Regions from separate parts of the Streptomyces sp. NPDC057445 genome, predicted to be linked through region 2. Evidence: riboswitches for the same ligand, from Rfam matches in the RefSeq annotation. Region 2 holds a riboswitch; the other holds the start of a gene.
The links. Region 2 has a riboswitch for thiamine pyrophosphate ahead of thiO (glycine oxidase ThiO). Riboswitches for the same ligand answer to the same signal wherever they lie in the genome.

Region 1 (5,236 bases), on a different contig from region 2:
AAGCCCGCGGCCACGAGCAGCGCCCGGCGCACCAGCGGCAGATCGACCTCACGCCAGGCGCGCAACGGCGACGCGCCCAGCACGGCCGCGGTCTCCCTCAGCCGGGCGTCGACGGCCCGCAGGACGGGCAGCATGGTCCGTACGACGAACGGCACCCCGACCAGGGCCTGTGCGAGCGGCACCAGGATCCACGTCGTACGCAGATCGAGCGGCGGCTCGTCCAGGGTGATCAGGAATCCGAAGCCCACCGTGACCGCGGAGACCCCCAGCGGCAGCATCAGCAGGGCGTCGAAGCCTCGGACCAGCCGGCCCGCCTTCCGGGTGAGGGCGGCGGCCGCGAGCCCGCCGACCAGCAGGGCGACGGCGGTGGCGGCGAGCGCGTACTGGAGGGAGTTCACGACGGACTCGAGCGGCGGTACGAGGAACGTGCCGCCACTCGCCTCGGCCGATCGCAGCGCCTCGTAGAAGGCGAACCCGTACCCGCCGGGACCGTCGAGCGACCGCTCGATCAGCACCCCGAGAGGCGTCAGGATCAGCAGCACGACAGTGGCGAGGACGGCTGCCAGCAGCGCCCACTGGCCGGCTCCCCGCGGCCGCCGCGATGTGTGCGCGGGGTCGACGAGCCGCAGGGCGGACTCACGCCGCCGTACGGTCCAGGCGTGCACGGCGAGGATCGCGCCGACCGCCGCGAACTGCACCAGCGTCAGCACGGCTGCGGTCGAGAGGTCGAGCCGGTCGGCGGTCTGCCGGTAGATCTCCACTTCGAGCGTGGAGTACGCGGGGCCGCCCAGGATCTTCACGACGCCGAAGGAGGTGAAGGTGAAGAGGAACACCATCAGGGCCGCGGCGGCCACGGCCGGGGTCAGAGCGGGCAGGGTGACGCGCCGCCATGCGGCGAACCGCCCCGCGCCCAGGACCCGGGCCGCCTCCTCCTGGCGGGGGTCCAGCTGCGACCACAGGCCGCCCACGGTCCGTACGACGACCGCGTAGTTGAAGAAGACATGCGCGAGGAGGATGGCCCAGACCGTCGTGTCGAGGCGTACGCCCCAGAGTTCGTCGAGCAGTCCGCCGCGCCCGAGCATTGCCAGGAAGGCCGTACCGACGACCACGGTCGGCAGCACGAACGGCACGGTGACGACCGCGCGCAGGAACTGCTTCCCCGGGAAGTCGAACCGGGCGAAGACATACGCGCCGGGGAGGGCGAGCAGCAGTGTCAACGCGGTGGAGGCGAGCGCCTGCCACAGGGTGAACCAGAGGACGTCGAGAATGTCCGGGCGGCCGACGACGTCTCCGATGCGGCCCAACTGCCAGGCGCCCTGCACCTGGAGCCCGCGACCGACGATCGCGGTCACGGGATAGGCGAAGAAGACGGCGAAGAACGCGACGGGCACGGCCATCAGGGCGAGCCGCGCCGCGTTCCCGCGGAGCGCGTTCCCGCGCGCGTACGACTTCCCGCGCGGGGACGCGCTCCCGGCCGGTGGGGCGTCTACTTCAGGACGAGTGAGGACCACGACTCGATCCACTGGTCTCGGTTGTCGGCGATCTTCTCCGGAGCCATGGTCCGCGGCGCGGCGACCACCTCACCGAACTCGGTGAACAGTGCGGGCAGCTTCGCGTCCTCGGCCACCGGGTTCACGAACATGTTGAGCGGCATGTCCTCCTGGAACTTCTTGCTGATCAGGAAGTCCAGCAGGGCCTTGCCCCCCGCCTCGTTCTTCGCACCCTTGAGGAGACCCGCGGCCTCGGTCTGCCGGAAGCACGTGCCCGTGGAGACCCCCGTCGGTGCCTCCTTGGGCTGCGGCTCGGCGAAGAGCACCTCGACCGGCGGGCTGGATGCGTACGAGACCACGAGCGGCCGGTCGCCCTTGGCCTCCTTGCCGCCGGCGGAGCCGGAGAACTCCTGGTTGTAGGCGAGCTCCCAGCTGTCGACGACCTTCACGCCGTTCGCCTTCAGCTTCTTCCAGTAGTCCTGCCAGCCCGAGTCGCCGTACGCGGATGCGGTGCCGAGGAGGAAGCCGAGGCCGGGCGAGGAACGCTCGGCGTTCTCGACGACCAGGAGGTTCTTGTATGCGGGCTTCGCGAGGTCCTCGAGGGACTGCGGCGGGGCCAGCTTCCTGTCCGCGAAGTACTTCTTGTCGTAGTTGACGCAGATGTCGCCGGTGTCGACGGGCGTGACCCGGTGCTTGTCCTTGTCGAGCTGGAGGGTCTCGGGGACCCGCTCCAGGCCCTTGGCCTCGTACGGCGTGAAGAGCTCGTTGTCGAGGGCCCTGGAGAGGGTGGTGTTGTCGACTCCGAAGAACACGTCGCCCTGCGGAGAGCCCTTGGTGAGGATCTCCTTGTTGAGGGCCTCTACGGCGTCACCGCTCTTCAGCACCTTGACCGTGTACCCGGTCTGCCGGGTGAACTCCTTGAGCACCGCGGGGGTGGCGTTGAAGGAGTCGTGGCTGACGAGCGTCACGGTCTTGGAACCGGATCCAGAGCCGGAGGCGTTGTCCTTGTCCTCCCCGCCGCAGGCCGCGAGCGTACTGACGCCGAGGGCCGCGGCCAGCGCCGCGACCGTGATCTTCTTGGTGGTGCTCACTGAGATTCCTCCTGGACATGACCAGGAAGAGACGCGGCCCTGCCCGGTTCTCGGATCCTTCGATCCGGAGCCGGGCAGGGCGCAACAGCTTGAGTCTCGTCCGAACTTCCTACCCGGAATGACCCGGGCGAGGTTCAGAGGGTCTGCGGTCTGACGGTCACCGCACTCTCAGCGCTGTGGCGCTCCCCTGTCGGAATATGCAAATGTTCGAGCCCAGGTTACATGGGCCCTTCGGGCGGCCCGCTAGCGCTCGGAAGCCGCGAGCTGTCCGCACGCCCCGTCGATCTCCTGCCCCCGGGTGTCGCGCACGGTGACGGGCACTCCATGAGCGGCGATCGCGTCGACGAACGCCTTCTCGTCCTCGGGGCGGGAGGCCGTCCACTTCGAGCCCGGGGTCGGGTTGAGCGGGATCAGGTTGACATGGACCCGCTTGCCCTTGAGCAGCCGGCCCAGCAGGTCACCACGCCATGCCTGGTCGTTGATGTCGCGGATCAGGGCGTACTCGATGGAGATCCGGCGACCGGACTTCGCCGCGTAGTCCCAGGCGGCGTCCAGCACCTCCCGCACCTTCCAGCGCGTGTTCACCGGCACGAGGGTGTCGCGGAGCTCGTCGTCGGGAGCGTGCAGCGAGACGGCGAGCCGGCACTTGAAGCCCTCGTCGGCGAACCGCAGCATCGCAGGGACGAGGCCGACCGTGGAGACGGTGATCCCGCGCTGCGAGATGCCGAGGCCGTCCGGCTCGGGATCGGTGAGCCTGCGGATGGCGCCGACGACCCGCTTGTAGTTGGCGAGCGGCTCGCCCATGCCCATGAAGACGATGTTGCTCAGCCGGGCCGGCCCGCCCGGGACCTCTCCGTCGCGCAGCGCCCGCATGCCGTCCACGATCTGGTGCACGATCTCGGCCGTGGACAGATTGCGGTCCAGCCCGGCCTGGCCGGTGGCGCAGAACGGGCAGTTCATGCCGCAGCCGGCCTGCGAGGAGATGCACATCGTCACCCGGTCCGGGTAGCGCATCAGCACGGACTCGACGAGCGTCCCGTCATGCAGGCGCCACAGCGTCTTGCGGGTCGTGTCGTCGTCGCACGAGATGTGCCGGACGACGGACATCAGATCGGGCAGCAGCTCCGCCGCGAGCCGCTCACGCGCGGCCGAGGGGATGTCGGTCCACTGACCGGGGTCGTGGGCGTACCGAGCGAAGTAGTGCTGCGACAGCTGCTTGGCGCGAAACGGCTTCTCGCCGATCGCGGCAACGGCCTCCTTGCGCTCGGCGGGCGTGAGGTCGGCGAGATGCCGCGGGGGCTTCTTGGCTCCGCGCGGCGCGACGAAAGTGAGTTCTCCGGGCTTGGGCATGGTCCTACCAGTGTCGCAGACGGAATCCGGTGGCCTGGGGGCCCTGTCGAGCAGGTGGGCGTCGCCGCTCGCCGCCGGTCATCGGCGGGCCCCTCGCACGACCCGCCGAGGACCGCGACTGGTGACGTTCTGGCTGGTCGTCCCGTCATCCGACGGCCTCATCCGGATGTCGGCTGTCACCCTCCAGCCCTGCGGGAACAGCACGCGCATCCGCGTCAGCACGCGCATCCGTATCAGGGCACGACGCTGGTCGGGCGGAAACCAAGCAGGTCTTCCATGTCAGTTCCTCCATCCTGGCCGGCGCAATGTCACAACCGTGCGGTTGCCGATCGGCGGAGCAGAAGCAGGAACTGCGTCCGTTCCGTTGCGTCGGGCTGCGGCGCCCTCACCGCGCGAACCCCGTGCTCCGGAGTCAGGCTGGAACTCGGGTTGTCGTGATCCGGAAGGTTGGCCCATGAAGGCCGTGGCTGATTCCGCAGGAGGCAAGTGGCTGGCAGGCGCGCTCGACAGCCCCGTGGTGGGGATGGCTCCGTGGATCATCTTCTCGATTCTCGCCGGCCCCGGCCGCTTCGGGCTGGCGGTGGGACTCGCACTCGCGGTCTCCGTCGTCATGGTCGTCGCGGGACGGATCCTGCATCCCGGCACATCCCTCAAGATCCTTGAGGTGGCGGACGTGGTCGTCTTCACCGCGCTGGCGATCGTGGGGGCGCTTGCCGACGAGGGCACCCACGTCTGGCTGGAGACCTACGCGGACGAGGTCGCGAACATCGCCCTGGTGCTGATCGCCTTCGGCTCCATGGCCGTACTGGTGCCCTTCACACTGCAGTACGCCCACGAGCGCGTGGATCCCGTCCTCTGGGACTCCCCCGCCTTCAAGCGGACCAACTACGTGATCACCGGTGTCTGGGGGCTCGCCTTCCTGGCGGCCGCGGTCACGGGCGGCTACGGCGATCTCGTGCTCCACAACCCGGACAACATCTGGACGGAATGGATCATCCAGATCCTGGCGATCATCGCGGCCCTGCGCTTCACCGAGTGGTACCCGGACTACGCACGGGCCAAGGCACGGGGCGAGCCGACCCCGCCGATCAGCGGACTGCTGCTCCCGCTGGCCGGGCTGCTCATCCCCATCGGCGTCGCCGTCCTGATCTTCGAGGACTCCACCTGGCTGGGCATCGCCCTGATCGTGGCGGGTGTACTCGCGACCAAGGCCCTCCGGGACGACTCCAAGCAGGAGCCCGCCACGCGCTCTCCGGAATGACCGCTCGGCCGGCGCCGTGAACGCGGCTGTACGACGAGGGGGCC
Region 2 (5,236 bases):
CGGACAGGCGCGCGCGAAGCGTGGACATGAGGTGCTCCCCCCGTGTGGGACCGGGTTGGGCGGTGTACGGACCCGGGGCACGGGCGCATGCCCTCACCCCGGTCCGTACACCGCGTCCGGTGTGGTTGAGGACGTCAGACGGCGAGCGCCTGGGCCCGGCGCTTCACCTCCGTGCCGCGATTCTCGCTGAGTGCCTCCGCGGGGGTGCCCGGCAGGGTCGGGTCCGGCGTGAAGAGCCACTCGAGCATCTCTTCGTCGTTGAAGCCGTCGTCCCTCAGGAGCGTCAGGGTTCCGGAGAGGCCCTTGACCACCTTGTCGCCGTTGATGAAGGCGGCGGGGACCTGGAGGGTCCGGTTCTCACCCCGGCGCACTGCGATCAGCTGGCCCTCCTTGACCAGCTGTCGCACACGCGTCACCTCTACATCGAGCATTTCCGCGATGTCCGGCAGGTGAAGCCAGGCGGGGACGAGGGCGTCGATCTTTGCGTCAATCTCGGTCACGGGACAAGCGTGCCATCCCGGACTGACAGTCGGTAGCCGGACCCTAGAGAGCTGCGGCCTTCAGAGGGACGCCGGGGTCCCCCGCACGGTCGGGATCCAGCCGCGCGCCCGCCTCGATGAGCTTGCGTCCCTGGGCCAGATCCCGGGGCCTGCCCACGGCGAGCACGGCGACCAGCACCCCGTCCCGCAGCCACAGCACCGACCAGGCGGAACCCGCCCCTGGGTCACCCCGCCATACGAGTGTCCCGGCGCCTTCGTGGTGTCCCGCGTACTGCACGAAACGTCCGAACTGCTCGGACCAGAAGTAGGGAACGGGATCGTAGTGCCGCGGCTCCTCCCCGGCCGCGCCGCCGACGACGTTGGCGGCGACCGTGCGCGGACCCTGGAGGGCGTTGTCCCAGTGGTGCACGAGCAGCCGCTCGCCGTAGCGCGCGGAAGGGAAGGACGCGCAGTCGCCGACCGCGTACACATCGGGCAGTGAGGTGCGCAGGTGTGCGTCCGCGGTGATGGAGCGGTCCGGGCCGATGGCGATGCCAGAGCCCTCGAGCCAGCCGGTGGCGGGACGCGCGCCGATACCGACGACCACGGCTCCGGCCGGCATCCTGCGCCGTTCCCCGGAGCCCTCCGCGAGGACGACGGCGTCCGGTTCGACGCCCACGACCCGGGCGTTCGTGACGAGTTCCGCGCCGCTCTCCGCGTACCAGCCGGCCATCGGCGCGGTGACCTCGGCGGGCAGGGCGCCCGCGAGGGGACGGTCGGCGGCCTCGACGACGGTGACCCGGCAGCCGGCCGCGCGGGCGGCGGTGGCGAACTCCGCGCCGATCCAGCCGGCTCCGACGACCGCGATGTCGTGCTGCCGCTCCAGCACCGGACGCAGCCGTTCCGCGTCATCGAGCGTGCGCAGCAGATGGACGCCCTGGACGCCTTCTGTGCCGGGGAGCGTGATGGGCTCCGCTCCGGTGGCGATCACGAGGGTGTCGTAGCCGACGGGTCCTGCCGCGGTGTCGAGCTCATGGGCCCCGGGCCGCAGACCGGTCACCTCGCGGCCCAGCCGGAGGTCCACGGCGAGCGCCTCGAAATCGATGTCGAGGGCCGATCCCTCCGCATTGCCGAGCAGGACGGCCTTGGAGAGCGGGGGCCGGTCGTACGGCTGGTGCGGCTCGGCGCCGATGAGGGTGACGGAGCCTGCGAAGCCCCGTTCGCGCAGGGCGACGGCGGTCTGGACACCGGCCATTCCGGCCCCGACGATGACGACTCGGCGCTGCGCCGTTTGCTCACTCACCGGTCCAGCCTAACAATCTGACGATCAATCAGAAGACACTTGCTCCACCACGCTCGTACCACTGCCCTGCTGGGACTCCCACTCCCAGGCCTCGTCCAGCCTGACCCGCCCGTCGGGCAGCTCGACGACCGTGGACACGCAGTGCCCCGACGACGTGGTGCCGTCCTGCTTCAGCTGTACGTAGCGGAAGTCCAGCCGGTCGCCCTCACGGGTGCCGACGAGATGCCCCCGGACCACGTCACCGCCCGTGTAGTCCGCCCAGATCCGGCCCTCCTGCTCGTGGTAGGTGAACCGGGTCCTGGTGCCGACCTGGCCCGGGGCCTGGTCGGCGACCGGCGCGAGTACGAGTCCGTCGAGCGAGCGGGCCACAGCGGGCTCCCTTACTGCGAGTTGGGGGTGGGGGTTAGGCTGGCCACCGTACTGCTGATCGCGGGAGCCCGGACGCACCGGGCTGAGAGGGAGGCTGAGGCGGCCTCCGACCGTACGAACCTGATCCGGGTCATGCCGGCGAAGGGAGGGTCCGGACACCCATGCGTTCACGTACGTCTGCGGATGTGCTGGTCATCGGGGGCGGAATCATCGGCCTGGTCACGGCCTGGCGGGCGGCCCAGCGCGGACTGCGCACCGCGCTCGCCGACCCCGAGCCGGGCGGCGGGGCCGCACAGGTCGCGGCGGGCATGCTCGCCGCGGTGACCGAGCTCCACTACGGCGAGGAGACGCTCCTCGGCCTCAATCTCGCCTCCGCGCGGCGCTACCCGGAGTTCGTCGCGGAGCTTCAGGAAGCGAGCGGTCAGGACACCGGGTACCGCTCCTGCGGCACCCTCGCCGTCGCGCTCGACACGGACGACCGGGCGCATCTGCGCGAACTGCACGCGCTGCAGCGCCGGTCGGGGCTGGAGTCGGAGTGGCTCACCGGCCGTGAGTGCCGGCGCCTCGAGCCGATGCTCGCACCCGGAGTGAGGGGCGGGCTGCGGGTCGACGGCGACCACCAGATCGATCCCCGGCGCCTCGCGAAGGCGCTGGTCGTGGCGTGCGAGCGGGCGGGAGTGACCTTCCACCGCAGCTGGGCGCAGCGGCTCTCGGTAGTGCGGGACCGGGTGACCGGAGCCGTACTCCGCGAGGGCGGCCCGGCCGGGGCCGAGGGCTCCGGGGCGGACCACGAGGTGGCCGCCGGGCGGGTGGTGCTGGCCGCTGGCAGTCTCAGCGGCCGGCTGGACGGCGTACCGGAGGAGGTCGTACCGCCGGTGCGGCCGGTGAAGGGGCAGGTGCTGCGGCTGACGGTGCCCCGCCCGTACGCGCCGTTCCTGTCGCGGACGGTACGGGCCGTGGTGCGCGGGAGCCAGGTCTATCTGGTGCCCCGCGAGAACGGGGAGCTGGTCGTGGGGGCGACGACCGAGGAGCTCGGCTGGGACACGACGGTCACGGCGGGCGGCGTGTACGAGCTGCTGCGCGACGCGCACGAGCTCGTTCCGGGCATCACGGAGCTGCCGCTCACCGAGACGCGCGCGGGGCTGCGCCCCGGTTCGCCGGACAACGCGCCGCTGCTCGGACCGACCGAACTGCCGGGGCTGCTGCTGGCCACCGGCCACTACCGCAACGGTGTACTGCTCACACCGGTGACGGGCGACGTCATGGCGCAGGCGCTCGTCACCGGCGAGCTGCCGGAAGAGGCACGCGCCTTCACCCCTCGCCGCTTTTCTCCCGTACGTCAGGAGCTGTCCGTATGACCGTGTCCGTGAACGGAAAGCCGCGGGACATCGCGGCGGGTACGACGCTGGACGTCCTGGTGGCGACGCTGACGGCTGCGCCCTCCGGGGTGGCGGCGGCCGTCAACGAGACCGTCGTCCCCCGCGGCGAGTGGTCCGGAACCCTGCTCGGCGACGGCGACCGGGTCGAGGTCCTGACCGCGGTGCAGGGAGGCTGACGGGCTCATGGCGGACGATCGTTTTGTGCTGGGCGGGGTGGCGTTCTCGTCCCGGCTGATCATGGGTACGGGCGGGGCGCCGAGCCTCGACGTACTGGAGCGGGCGCTGGTCGCGAGCGGCACACAGCTCACGACGGTGGCGATGCGGCGGCTGGACCCGACGGTACGGGGTTCCGTGCTGTCGGTGCTGGACCGGCTGGACATCCGCGTCCTGCCGAACACCGCGGGCTGTTTCACAGCGGGTGAGGCGGTTCTGACGGCACGGCTCGCCCGCGAGGCGCTCGGGACGCACTGGATCAAGCTGGAGGTGGTCGCGGACGAGCGCACGCTGCTGCCCGACCCGGTCGAGCTCCTGGACGCGGCGGAGGTGCTGGTCGACGACGGCTTCACCGTCCTTCCGTACACCAATGACGACCCGGTGCTGGCGCGCAGGCTGGAGGAGGCGGGCTGTGCGGCGATCATGCCGCTCGGCTCGCCGATCGGGTCGGGGCTCGGTATCCGCAACCCGCACAACTTCCAGCTCATCGCCGAGCAGGCGGGCGTACCGGTGATCCTGGACGCGGGGGCGGGCACGGCGTCGGACGCCGCGCTGGCGATGGAGCTCGGGTGCTCGGCCGTGATGCTCGCCTCCGCGGTCACCCGGGCCCAGGAACCCGTCCTGATGGCCGAGGCCATGCGGCATGCGGTGGAGGCGGGCCGCCTGGCCCACCGCGCGGGCCGTATCCCCCGCCGCCACTTCGCCGAGGCCTCGTCCCCGGTGGAGGGCCGCGCGGTGCTGGACCCGGAACGCCCGGCGTTCTGAGGGATCGGTCACTCCCGCTCGTCACGGATGCGCTTCAGTACTGCCCCGGGGCCGGCCCGAGGGGGCGAGGGGACGCCGCACTGCTCGTAGACTCGCGTGCGTGGATACGACCCTTCAGGACCCCCTTGTCGGGCAGCTGCTCGACGGCCGCTACCGCGTCGACGCGCGGGTCGCCGTCGGTGGCATGGCCACGGTCTACCGGGCCGTGGACATCCGGCTCGACCGGGTGCTCGCCCTCAAGGTGATGCACCCGGCGCTCGCGACGGACGCCTCGTTCGTGGAGCGCTTCATCCGTGAGGCCAAGTCCGTGGCGCGGCTGTCGCACCCCAATGTGGTGGGCGTCTACGACCAGGGGGCACAGGACGCGTACGTCTATCTGGCGATGGAGTACGTCGCCGGGTGCACCCTTCGCGACGTACTGCGCGAGCGCGGCGCGCTCCAGCCGCGGGCCGCGCTCGACATCCTCGAACCCGTGCTCGCCGCGCTCGGGGCGGCGCACCGGGCCGGGTTCGTGCACCGGGACATGAAGCCGGAGAACGTCCTGATCGGCGACGACGGCCGGGTCAAGGTCGCCGACTTCGGGCTGGTGCGGGCCGTCGGTACGGTGACGAACACCACGGGCTCGCTCCTCGGGACGGTGTCGTATCTCGCGCCGGAGCAGATCGAGTCCGGGAGCGCCGACACGCGCGCCGACGTCTACGCCTGTGGCGTCGTGCTGTACGAGATGT

Region 1: linked by a shared signal. The riboswitch ahead of ACFU5O_RS12950 (thiamine ABC transporter substrate binding subunit) and the one ahead of thiO (glycine oxidase ThiO) in region 2 are both predicted to bind thiamine pyrophosphate.

What each region holds. Positions count from the first base shown of each region.
Region 1 covers NZ_JBHVDH010000004.1:372,724-377,959, reverse strand. The annotation lists gene ACFU5O_RS12955 (ABC transporter permease) at 1-1,397, opposite strand, end outside; gene ACFU5O_RS12950 (thiamine ABC transporter substrate binding subunit) at 1,487-2,581, opposite strand; TPP riboswitch at 2,670-2,780, opposite strand; gene rlmN (23S rRNA (adenine(2503)-C(2))-methyltransferase RlmN) at 2,825-3,931, opposite strand; gene ACFU5O_RS12940 (hypothetical protein) at 4,386-5,192, shown strand.
Region 2 covers NZ_JBHVDH010000001.1:38,212-43,447, forward strand. The annotation lists gene thiE (thiamine phosphate synthase) at 1-28, opposite strand, end outside; gene ACFU5O_RS00170 (Rv2175c family DNA-binding protein) at 135-500, opposite strand; gene ACFU5O_RS00175 (NAD(P)/FAD-dependent oxidoreductase) at 544-1,782, opposite strand; gene ACFU5O_RS00180 (hypothetical protein) at 1,807-2,151, opposite strand; TPP riboswitch at 2,202-2,316, shown strand; gene thiO (glycine oxidase ThiO) at 2,313-3,509, shown strand; gene thiS (sulfur carrier protein ThiS) at 3,506-3,706, shown strand; gene ACFU5O_RS00195 (thiazole synthase) at 3,714-4,508, shown strand; gene pknB (Stk1 family PASTA domain-containing Ser/Thr kinase) at 4,609-5,236, shown strand, end outside.